Regions from separate parts of the Streptomyces sp. NPDC101151 genome, predicted to be linked through region 2. Evidence: riboswitches for the same ligand, from Rfam matches in the RefSeq annotation. Region 2 holds a riboswitch; the other holds the start of a gene.
What was found. Region 2 has a riboswitch for cobalamin ahead of ACIRU3_RS24685 (CbtB-domain containing protein). Riboswitches for the same ligand answer to the same signal wherever they lie in the genome.
Positions count from the first base shown of each region.

Region 1 (5,796 bases), on a different contig from region 2:
CCTGCCCTGATCCGGTGGCGGCCGTGAAGTTCGTTCTCCGCACCGGGGCGGATGCTGACGCAGGTGGCGGAGATGCCAGACGGGAAACGGTACTTCTGGGTTGCGCGGACCATCACCCGCGGAGGATTCGGCCATCACGCGCCCCGCGCCGAGTTCGCGGTGGCACTCGGCTGCGAGCTGAGGCACGCCCACCGGCTCGTCCACGCCGAGGGGATCGCTCTGGACGACCCGCGGGCCGCGACGCCCATCGGTCTGGGCTGCCGGATCTGTGAGCGCCGCGACTGCGCGCAGCGGGCCCGGCCACCGGCCGGCGGCCGGCCGGCCATCGACCCGGACCGGCGTACGTACGTGCCGTATCCCGGGGAGACCCATACCCCATGACACCGATGGCCGGTGGGTCAGAAGCGGCCCCGTGGCGGGCGCCCTTTCGGCCGGGTCGCCACTCGCGTGCCCGGGTGGTCGCCTCCCCGGGCGTGCAGGGCCGGGAAACGGCGGCAGCTCTCGGCCTGGACGGCGCACAGGCGCGGGATCTGCCGGACTTGGACGGTCGTACGGTCGCCGTGCCGAGTCGCAGGTGGCGCGGACGGGCGTGGCTCAGGAAGCCATGTCCCGGTGCCGGCGCAGCAGCGCCGCTATCGAGCAGCGCAGACACTCGGTGCCCTCGCCCCGCTCCGTTGCTGTTTCCGTGGCGCAGGACGTCAGGCACGGTGACGACAGCGTGCCCTCCGGCTCTTGGCAGTCCGCCGGAACGTGGACCAGCGTCTCAAGCTCTTGAAGTAGCTTTTCGGTCCGCTTCGCCTGGTGGGCGAGCACCCGCACCCGGGCGCTCTGGCCGCCGATCTGCCGTCGGCTGGCGATCAGTTGCTCGTACTCCTCGACGGTGAGGGCCACCGCCTCGCGGCCCGCGAGGGTGATGCGGCGCGGCTGGAGATGTCTGGCCACTCTGTCCTCCGCTCCTCGGCTTGGTGGTCCCCGCCGGATCGGTCGGCGGTCTGTGTCATGTCCGTGATCCGATCGCGTGGGTGCCCGGAGAACGCGAGAGGGCCCCCGGATGGTTCCGAGGGGCCCTCACGTGTCCCAAAACCGATCAGTTCGAGGCGGGAACCGTCCGCCCGGACGGTGCTGCCGCGGGCTTGGGGTTCAGCTGGCGCTCGGCCAACTCCCCGAACAGCAAGCCGAAGCCGCCCCACAGGACGGACTGGATGGCCAGTGCGGACAGCCGGAACCGCCACAGCAGGGCGGCCGGGAAGTCCTTCGGGACCTCGTTGATGACGGGCAGGAACTCGTAGGCCAGGCCGATCACGACGCCGAAGGCGGCCACCGCGACCACGGTCGCCCACCAGGTACCCAGGCTGGGCGCCAGGCGCTTGCCCAGGATGGTGGCAGCGATCGCGAGGAGGACGCTGAGCAGCATCATCAGGAAGTACAGGGTGGTTCGCTTGCTGATCGTGTCGGGGTCGCCGACCGACGGCGGGTTGGCCGGGTACTTCAGGAACGGCACGACGTAGACGGCGATCAGGGCGCAGCCGGACAGCAGCAGTGCGGTGGCCCGCGGGCTGAAGCGGCCGACGCGGCCGAGCGCGAAGCAGTAGGCGAGCGCTGCGATGCCGCCGAAGGCGACCCCGTAGACGAGGACGCCGGTGGCGAGGCCAGCCGTGGACTGCAGGGAGCGGGAGACGACTTCCATCTCGTGCTCGTGGGAGTGGGCGTCCTCGAAGGCGATCGCCTTGTCGACGCTCGGCTCACCGAGGAGGTAGGCGACGACCAGGGCGAGCACGCCGGCGGCCAGGCCGGCGAGCATGCCCCGGACGAGGAGGTTTCTTACCGTTGCGGAGTTCATGAGTGTGCGCTGTCCCGTCGGTTCAGTGGCAGGGGAAGCCGAGCAGGTGGCGGGCGTCGTGAACCCACTCGTGGACGTCCGTGCCGTTGAACACGGAGGTGGCGCCCTGCTCAGCGCCGACGAAGTACAGCAGGACGAGCATGAGGATGCCGAAGAAGACCGCCCAGGGAGCTATCGCCTTCAGCGGCAGCGTGGCGGGAACGACGGGGGTGGTGGCTGTCGGCTGGGCGACGGTCTGCGCCATGGCAGAACCTCCTCTGGGAGTTCGCGTCCCATCTCGGTGGTGCACAGGACGACGGCCACGGGTCTGACTTGCCAGACACCCAGGGGATGTCTCGCATACAGTGGCGCGACCGTGCCGGATTCCCACCGGCTTCCGTCTCGCCGTCGTCAATATCGGACAGACCGTACCGCGTGACGCGTGCACGGCCAAGACCACGTCCGCCTGGCGTGATCTTCCTCTCGGGCCAGGCGGACGATCCGGTGCCGCGACACTCAACGGTGACGGAATTCCGGCGGCCGCTTGTCGACGAAGGCGGCCATGCCCTCCTTCTGGTCGGTGGTGGCGAACACTGCGTGGAAGAGGCGCCGTTCGAAGCGGACCCCTTCCGTGAGCGTGGTCTCGAAGGCCCGCCCCACGGCTTCCTTCGCCATCATCGCCACCGGCAGCGACATGCCCGCGATGGTCTCGGCGACGGCGAGGGCCTCGCCGAGCAGATCGTCGGCAGGCACCACACGGGAGACCAACCCGGCGCGCTCGGCTTCCGCCGCGTCCATGGTGCGCCCGGTCAGACACAGCTCCATGGCCTTGGCCTTGCCGACGGCGCGGGTCAGGCGCTGGGAGCCGCCGATGCCGGGGATCACCCCGAGTTTGATCTCGGGCTGGCCGAAGACGGCGGTGTCGGCGGCGAGCAGGATGTCGCAGAGCATGGCGAGCTCGCAGCCGCCGCCGAGGGCGTATCCCGCGACGGCGGCCACGGTCGGTGTGCGGAGCTGTCCGAGCCGGTCCCAGGCGGCGAACCAGTCGGCGAGGTACATGTCCAGGTAGCCCTGTGGCTGCATCTCCTTGATGTCGGCACCGGCCGCGAACGCCTTCGCCGAGCCGGTGATCACGATGCAGCCACAGTCCGGGTCCCGGTCGAGGGCCTCGGTAGCGGCGACGACCTCGCTCATGACCTGGAGGTTCAGCGCGTTGAGAGCCTTGGGCCGGTTGAGGGTGAGCAGGGCGGTGCGGCCCTTGCGTTCGACGAGGATCGTCTCGTACTCGGTGGCCGGGTCCATGCTCATGCCTCTTCTCCGCTCTGATCCCTGATGGTGCGGACGATGCCGGAGAAGTCCTCCGCCGCACCGGCGCGCTCGGCGTAGGCGGCGTACAACTCGGCCGCGCGCAGGCCGAGTTCCGCATGCACTCCGCCTGCTCTGACTGCGTTGGCCGCGAGCCCGAGGTCCTTGGCCATCAGCGAGGCGGCGAATCCCGGGCGGTAGTCCCGGTTGGCGGGGCTGGCCGGCACGGGGCCGGGAACGGGGCAGTTCACGCTGAGTGCCCAGCACTGCCCGGATGCCGTGGAGGCCACGTCGTAGAGAGCCTGGTGGGACAGGCCGAGGCTCTCGCCGAGGACGAACGCCTCGCTCACGGCGATCATGGAGATGCCGAGGATCATGTTGTTGCAGATCTTCGCGGCCTGTCCGGCACCCGCGCCGCCGCAGTGGACGGCCTTCTTTCCCATGGCCTCCAGCACGGGACGTGCTTCGGCGAACTCGGTCTCTCCCCCGCCCGCCATGAAGGTGAGCGTGGCTGCCTCGGCGCCGACCACTCCGCCGGAGACGGGTGCGTCCAGGGCCCGCATTCCGGCGGCTACGGCACGTTCGTGCGCGGTACGGGCGTCGGCGACGTCGATGGTGGAGCAGTCGACGAAGAGGGTGCCGGGCCGGGCCGCGGACAGGACGGTGTCGTAGAGGTCGAGGACGTGCCGGCCCGCGGGGAGCATGGTGATGACCACGTCGGCGTCCGTCACGGTCTCGGCCGCGGTTCGGGCGGGCTCGACACCCGCCTGAGCAGCAGCATCCAGAGCATCGGACACCAGGTCGTGTCCGCGCACGTGGTGGCCCGCCTTGACCAGGTTGACGGCCATGGGCGCGCCCATGTGTCCGAGTCCGATGAACGCGATGGTTCGGTTCACCAGGCCACCTCCGGGGTGTCGGTCGCGGCGAGTCCGAGCTCGCGGTCGCCGAGGGGAGTGAAGAAGCGTTCGACGTCGGTGTCGGTCACCTCGACGAGGGTGGCCGGCGACCAGTGCGGGTTGCGGTCCTTGTCGATGACCTGGGCGCGGATCCCCTCCACCAGGTCGGGGGTACTCAGGGTCGCGCAGGACACCCGATACTCCTGGTCGAGGACTTGCTCGATGGGGCCCAGGTGCCGGGCACGGAGCAGGGCGGCCAGCGTGACCTTCAGAGCCGTCGGCGACTTGGTGAGCAGGATCTGCGCCGCCTCCTTGGCGGCGGGGTCGCCGTGGTCGAGCAGCCGGTTCAGGATGTCCTCGACCGTCGGGGCGGCGTAGCACGCGTCGATCCACTCCCGCCGGGCAGCCAGCTCACCCTGCGGCGGCCGCTGTACGTGACGGGCGAGGGCGTCTCGTACGGGCATCTCGGCCAGGTCGTCGCTGAAGGCGTCGAGGGCTTCGGAGGGCATGTAGTGGTCTGCGAGACCGCAGAGCAGGGCGTCACTCGCGCCGATCTGCGCGCCCGTCAGTGCGAGGTGGGTGCCCAGTTCGCCGGGGGTGAGTGCCAGCAGGTAGGTACCGCCGACGTCGGGGACGAAGCCGATGCCGGTCTCCGGCATGGCGATCCGCGATCGCTCGGTGACGATCCGGACGCTGCCATGTGCGGAGACGCCGACGCCGCCGCCCATGACGATGCCGTCCATGACGGCGACGTACGGCTTGGGGTAACGGGCGATGCGGGCGTTGAGGTGGTACTCGTCGCGCCAGAAGGCGGCCGAGGCGGTGCCGTCGCCGTCGCGGGCGTCGTCGTGGATGGTCCGGATGTCACCGCCCGCGCACAGGCCGCGCTCGCCCGACCCGGTGATGACCACGGTTTCCACGGACGGGTCGTGTTTCCAGCCCCTGAGCGCCTCATCGATGCGGCGCACCATCTCGTGGTTGAGGGCGTTGAGGGCCCTGGGCCTGTTGAGCGTGATGTGGGCGGCTCGTCCGGCGGTGTGGAAGAGGACGGGTTCTTCGGTGCCGGTCATCCGAACGCCTCCGTCAGGCCGCGGGCCACGATGACACGCATGATCTCGTTGGTTCCTTCCAGGATCTGGTGTACCCGCAGGTCGCGGACGATCTTCTCGATGCCGTACTCGCTGAGGTATCCGTAGCCCCCGTGCAGCTGCAGTGCACGGTCGGCGACGGAGTACCCGGTGTCGGTGGCGAACCGCTTCGCCATCGCGCACAGGTACGGGGCCTGCGGATCTCCCGCGTCGAGTGCGCGGGCGGCCTGCTGGACCAGGGCGCGGGCGGCAGCCAGCTCGGTCGCCATGTCGGCGAGCCGGAAGCGCAGCGCCTGGGCGTCGAGGAGGCGGCGGCCGAACGCCTCCCGGTCGGCGAGGTGGGCGAGGCTGCGGTCGAGGGCGCTGCGGGCGCCGCCGAGGGAGCAGGCGGCGATGCCGAGGCGGCCGCCGTTCAGGCCGTTCATCGCGATGCGGAAGCCGTCGCCCTCGCGGCCGAGCAGCCGGTCGGCCGGCAGCCGGACCGCGTCCAGGACGACCTGGCGGGTGGGCTGGGCGTTCCAGCCCATCTTGCGTTCGTTCGGGCCGAAGCTTATGCCCGAATCGTCCTTGTCGACCACGAAGGCCGAGACTCCGCCGGCGCCGTCACCGCCGGTGCGCGCCATCACGACGTACAACTGGGCGGCACCCGCACCTGAGATGAACTGTTTGACGCCGGTCAGCACGTAGT
Region 1 covers NZ_JBIWPP010000027.1:14,536-20,331, reverse strand. The annotation lists gene ACIRU3_RS34730 (hypothetical protein) at 1-27, shown strand, start outside; partial or broken gene ACIRU3_RS34725 (short-chain fatty acyl-CoA regulator family protein) at 31-381, shown strand; gene ACIRU3_RS34720 (hypothetical protein) at 595-942, opposite strand; gene ACIRU3_RS34715 (CbtA family protein) at 1,088-1,840, opposite strand; gene ACIRU3_RS34710 (CbtB-domain containing protein) at 1,863-2,084, opposite strand; cobalamin riboswitch at 2,121-2,264, opposite strand; gene ACIRU3_RS34705 (enoyl-CoA hydratase) at 2,336-3,127, opposite strand; gene mmsB (3-hydroxyisobutyrate dehydrogenase) at 3,124-4,020, opposite strand; gene ACIRU3_RS34695 (enoyl-CoA hydratase/isomerase family protein) at 4,017-5,090, opposite strand; gene ACIRU3_RS34690 (acyl-CoA dehydrogenase family protein) at 5,087-5,796, opposite strand, start outside.
Region 1: another riboswitch for cobalamin. It lies ahead of ACIRU3_RS34710 (CbtB-domain containing protein); the one in region 2 lies ahead of ACIRU3_RS24685 (CbtB-domain containing protein).

Region 2 (5,796 bases):
CGGGGTCCGCTCCCCGGGCTGCGGTGATCTTCCTGCCCAGGAGGACCTTCCGCATGTTCCGAAGCATTGGGAATGCCGTCGTCCGACATCCCGTCTGGACGATTTTGGCATGGCTGATCGCGGCGGTGGCGATCGTCGCCACCGCACCGAGCCTGCCCTCGAACAGCGACGAGAGCAGTTTCCTGCCCAAGAGTTATGAGTCCATCAAAGCGGCGGATCTCCAGGAGAGGGCGTTCCCCAGCGCCTTCACCCCGTCCGCGATCGCGCTGTATCAGCGCACCGACGGCGGCAAGCTGACCGCCGCAGACAAGAAGGACATCGCCCGGATCACCTCCGACCTGGGCAAGAAGCACATCGACCAGGTGCAGAAGGTCGTCCCCGGCCTGCCGTCCAAGGACGGCAGGTACGACCTGACCCTGGTGCAGATGGACAGCAAGAACGCCGGCCAGCCCAAACAGGCGGATGCGGCCAAGGTGTTGCGCGAGGACGTGAAGGAGCTGGCCAAGGGCACCCATCTCGATGTCAAGCTCGGCGGCTCCGCCGCCCAGGCCCTCGACCAGCAGGACTCGTCCAAGCGCGGCCAGGCGTTGATCGGCATCGGCACCTTTGTGATCATCCTGGTGACCCTGCTGATCATCTTCCGGGCGCCGATCCTCGCCCTACTGCCCCTGGTCCTGATCGGCCTGGTGTCCGCGATCGCCAACGGGCTGATCGCGTACGCCACCAAGCTGTTCGACCTGCAGGCCAACAGCTCGATCTCGTCGATCCTGATCGTCGTGCTCTTCGGCGTGGGCACGGACTACTTCCTCTTCCTGATGTTCCGCTACCGCGAACGCCTGCGCGCCGGCGACGAACCCAAACAGGCCATGGTCAACGCGGTCGCCCGGGTGGGCGAGGCCATCGCCTCGGCCGCCGGAGCGGTCATCATCGCCTTCTTCGCCCTGGTGCTGTCCACGCTGGGCTTCCTGAAGCAGATGGGCCCGGCGCTCGCCATCGCGGTCGCTGCCACCCTGGTCGCGGGCCTCACGCTGATCCCGGCCGTGGTCTCGCTCATCGGGCCGAAGGTCTTCTGGCCGTCCAAGTCCTGGCAACAGGAGCCGGCCAACGCGCGTTTCGCCGCCCTCGGCCGCGGTGTGCAGCGCCGCCCGGCGCTGACGGCCGTGGTGTCCGGACTCGTCATGGTCGCGCTGTCGCTCGGTACGCTCGGCTACAAGGCCACGTTCGACCTGGCGTCGGGCTCCATGCCCAAGACCAAGGAGTCCATGGTCGTCCAGGACGAGATGCAGAAGGCGTACTCGGCGGGCGCCGCCGCACCCACCGACGTCTATCTGTCCAGCACCGGCGGCAAACCGCTGGACAAGGCCGGCTTCGACGCGTACGCGAAGAAACTCGGTGCCGTGGACGGCGTCGCGACTGCCCGCATGACCCAGCTGAACAAGGAAGGGACCACGGCGGACTTCACCGTCACGCTCAAGTACGAGGCATCGACGGACAAGGCGATCGACACCGTGGGCGAGGTGCGCGACGTCGCGCACTCCGACGCCCCCGAGGGGACCGAAGCCCTCGTCGGCGGCATGTCCTCGATCTACAAGGACATCAACACCGCGGTCAACCACGACTACCGGACGGTCTTCCCGGTCGCCGCCCTCCTGATCATGGTGATCCTGGGGCTGCTGCTGCGCAGTGTGGTCGCCCCCTGGTATCTGATGGCCTCGGTGGGCCTCGGCTTCGGCGCCACTCTCGGCGCAACCGTGTGGATCTTCCAGGAGGGACAGGGACACTCGGGTCTGATGTTCATGCTCCCGGTGATCATGTATCTCTTCGTTGTCGCCATCGGCACCGACTACAACATCCTCATGATCGCCCGGCTCCGCGAGGAGGCCCGCGAGGGCCGTGACCCGCGTGAGGCGGCCGGCATGGCGCTGCGACATGCCGGGCCCACCGTCGCGGCGGCCGGTTTCATCCTGGCGGCGACCTTCGCCACGATGATGCTGGCGGGCAACGCACTGCTCACGGAGATGGGCTTCGCGGTCTCCTTCGGTATCGCGGTCGCCGCCTTTGTCATGTCGATGTTCTTCACCCCGAGTCTCACCGCGCTGATCGGCCACGCGGCCTGGTGGCCGGGGCACGGTGACCGGGCGGTGGAAGCGGAAGTCGTCGCAGGCGCCGGATCCTTCGATGCCGATCCGGTCCACGACCACGGCCGGGACGCGGTCGCGCACGATCCGTCGGGTCGCCGCGGTTAGCGGCGCTGTGACAGGGCGGGTCTGCCGGGCCGTACGGCCCGGCAGACCCGGCGTTCCCCGGTAGGACCGAGCGCGCGCTTCGGGTGCACGGCGAGAGGAAGATCACGACTGTCCAGGCGGTCTTGGCCGGGCAGGCGGCACGCGGTACGGTCGGTGCGATATTGACGACGGCGAGACGGAAGCCGGTGGGAATCCGGTACGGTCGCGCCACTGTGTGCGAGACACCTTGGAAGAAGGGGTGTTTCGTGAGTCAGACCCGTGGCCGTCGTCCTGTGCACCACCGAGATGGGACGCGAACTCCCAGAGGAGGTCCTGCCATGGCGCAGACCGTCGCTCCGCCGACAGCCACTCCCGTTGTTCCCGCCACGCTGCCGCTGAAGGCGATAGCGCCGTGGGGGGTCTTCTTCGGCATCCTGATGCTGGTTCTGCTGTACTTCGTCGGCGCCGAGCAGGGCGCCACCTCCGTGTTCAGCGGCACGGACGTCCATGAGTGGGTGCACGACGCCCGTCACCTGCTCGGCTTCCCCTGCCACTGACGCGAGGGACGCCGCACTCTCATGAACTCCGCAACGGTAAGAAACCTCCTTGTGCGGGGCATGCTCGCCGGTCTGGCCGCCGGTGTGCTCGCTCTCGTCGTCGCCTACCTCCTCGGTGAGCCGAGCGTGGACAGGGCGATCGGCTTCGAGGACGCCCACTCCCACGAGCACGAGATGGAAGTCGTCTCCCGCTCCCTGCAGTCCACCGCCGGTCTGGCCACCGGTGTCCTCGTCTACGGGGTCGCCTTCGGTGGCATCGCGGCGCTCGCGTACTGCTTCGCGCTGGGCCGGGTGGGCCGCTTCAGCCCGCGGGCGACCGCGTTGCTGCTGTCGGTCTGTGCCCTGGTGGCCGTGTACGTGGTGCCGTTCCTGAAGTACCCGGCCAATCCGCCGTCGGTCGGTGACCCGGACACCATCGGCAGGCGGACCACGCTGTATTTCCTGATGATGCTGCTCAGCGTGCTCCTGGCGATTGCCGCCACCATGGTGGGCAAGCGCCTCGCGCCCTCGCTGGGCGCCTGGTGGGCGACGGTGGCCGCGGTGGCGGCGTTCGTCGTCGTGATCGGGGTGGCGTATGGGTTCCTGCCGGTCGTCGACGAGGTGCCGAAGGACTTCCCGGCCGCTCTGCTGTGGCGGTTCCGGCTCTCGGCGCTGGCCATCCAGACCGTTCTGTGGGGCGGTTTCGGTCTGCTCTTCGGCGAGTTGGCCGAACGCCTGCTGAACCCGAAGCCCGCGACCGCCGCGAGTGGACAGACGATTCCGGCCGCACACTGAATCCTTCAGGACACGACAGGGCCCCTCGGAACCATCCGGGGGCCCTCTCGCGTTCCCCCGAGCACCCGCGGCGTGCAGGAGCGGAGGAGCCCGGTGGCCGCACATCCCCACAGCCCCGACCGTTCCACATCGCTCCTGGCGGACCTGAGGCGGTCGCCCTGACACGGACACCGGCTGCCTGCGCTGCGCGGTCGCGGAGTCGCTGCGGCGCCACCGGGACGCGACCGCCTGCGCAACCATCATGGTGAGCGGCGTCAGCGACCTGCTGCTTCCCCCGACTGGGCGAGGTCGTGTCCGAGCCGCAGGTTCCAGCGGCCGGACCGGCCGGTGACTTCCGTCGCCGTGAGCGGCCTGACGTCGACACGCCAGAACGCGGCCTCGGGCGCGCCCAGCGCGTGCACCACCACGGCCCGCACCACCTCCGGCTCCACCACGGCGACCGTCCTGTCGTCGGCCAGAGCAGTCGTGTCCAGCCACCGTGCGATCCGCGCGCACAACACCCGTACCGACTCTCCGCCGTGCGGTGCGGCCCCCGGATCGGCCAGCCAGCCGGCCACCGCCTCCGGCTCGGCGGCACCGACCTCCTCCAGCGTCCGCCCCCGCCAGCGGCCCATGTCCAGGCCCGCCAGTGCCGGGTCCGGTGAGGCATCGAGGCCGAGCGCGGAGGCTGTCTCCCGGCAGCGCACGCTGGGAGAGGCGAAGACCCGGCCGGCAGGCGGCAGGGATCCGGCCGCCGACCTGGCCCGTGCCCCTGCACTTTCCTCGATCGAGTCGCCGTCGTCGAAGCGGGCCCGCCGCAGTGACGGTGTGGTCGCTGGTGAGATGAGGGTGACACGGCTGGTCACGCGGTTGCTCCTCCTGCTTCCGCCGCACGGCGGGTTGTCCTGGACCGAATGCGTACGACGGTACGGGCATGCCCGGCAGCCATGCACGCCCGCCCCGGCCAGAACGGACGGGGGGGGGGGCTCGGTGACCGGAGAATGGCCCGCTACAGCTCCGCGCGCACCGTGCGTGCCGCAGCGACCAGGTTCTCCAAGGAGGTCCGCACCTCGGGCCAACCGCGGGTCTTGAGCCCGCAGTCGGGGTTGACCCACAGGCGCTCGGCGGGGATGGCCCGGAGCCCGAGGCGCAGCAGTTCGGCCGCCTCGTCCGCCCCGGGTACCCGCGGGGAGTGGATGTCGTACACGCCCGGTCCGGCCTCGCGCGGGTAGCCGTAGGCGGCGAGTTCGCGGGCGACCTGCATATGGGAGCGGGCGGCCTCCAGGCTGATGACGTCCGCGTCGAGGCCGTCGATGGCCCGGACGATGTCGCCGAACTCGGCGTAGCACATGTGCGTGTGGACCTGGGTGTCCGGCCGCACGCCGCTGGTGGTCAGGCGGAACGCCTCCGTGGCCCACGCCAGGTACGCGCCATGGTCGGCGGCACGCAACGGCAGTGTCTCGCGCAGCGCGGGCTCGTCCACCTGGATCACCGAAGTGCCCGCCGCCTCCAGGTCGTTCACCTCGTCGCGCAGGGCGAGGGCGACCTGGCGGGCGGTGTCGGCGAGCGGCTGGTCGTCACGGACGAACGACCAGGCGAGCATGGTGACCGGCCCGGTGAGCATGCCCTTCACCGGGCGAGGGGTGAGGGACTGGGCGTAGGTCGTCCAGCGCACCGTCATCGGTTCCGGGCGGGAGATGTCCCCGGCCAGGATCGGCGGACGGACGTAACGCGTGCCGTAGGACTGGACCCAGCCGTGCTGGGTGGCGAGGTAGCCGGTGAGCTGTTCGGCGAAGTACTGGACCATGTCGTTGCGTTCGGCCTCGCCGTGCACCAGGACGTCCAGGCCGGCCTTCTCCTGGAAGGCGATCACCTCCTGGATCTCCGCCCTGATCCGCTCCTCGTAGCCGGCCGTGTCGATCCGGCCCGCACGCAGGTCGGCACGGGCGGTGCGCAGCTCGCCTGTCTGCGGGAAGGAGCCGATGGTGGTCGTGGGCAGCAACGGCAGGCCGAGGTGGGAGCGCTGGGCGGCGGCCCGCTCGGGGTACGACTGGGAACGGCGGGCGTCCGTATCGGTGACGGCGGCGCCGCGGGCGCGGACGGCCGGATCGCTCGTGATGGGCGAGCCTGCCCGGGAGGCGAGGTCGGCGCGGTTGGCGGACAGTTCGGCGGCGATGGCGTCCGGGCCGCGGGTCAGCCCGCGGGCCAGCGTGACGATCTCGGTGGTCTTCTGCCGGGCGAAGGCGAGCCAGCGCCGGATC
Region 2 covers NZ_JBIWPP010000014.1:268-6,063, forward strand. The annotation lists gene ACIRU3_RS24680 (MMPL family transporter) at 54-2,246, shown strand; cobalamin riboswitch at 2,378-2,527, shown strand; gene ACIRU3_RS24685 (CbtB-domain containing protein) at 2,564-2,782, shown strand; gene ACIRU3_RS24690 (CbtA family protein) at 2,804-3,556, shown strand; gene ACIRU3_RS24695 (histidine phosphatase family protein) at 3,811-4,401, opposite strand; gene metE (5-methyltetrahydropteroyltriglutamate--homocysteine S-methyltransferase) at 4,545-5,796, opposite strand, start outside.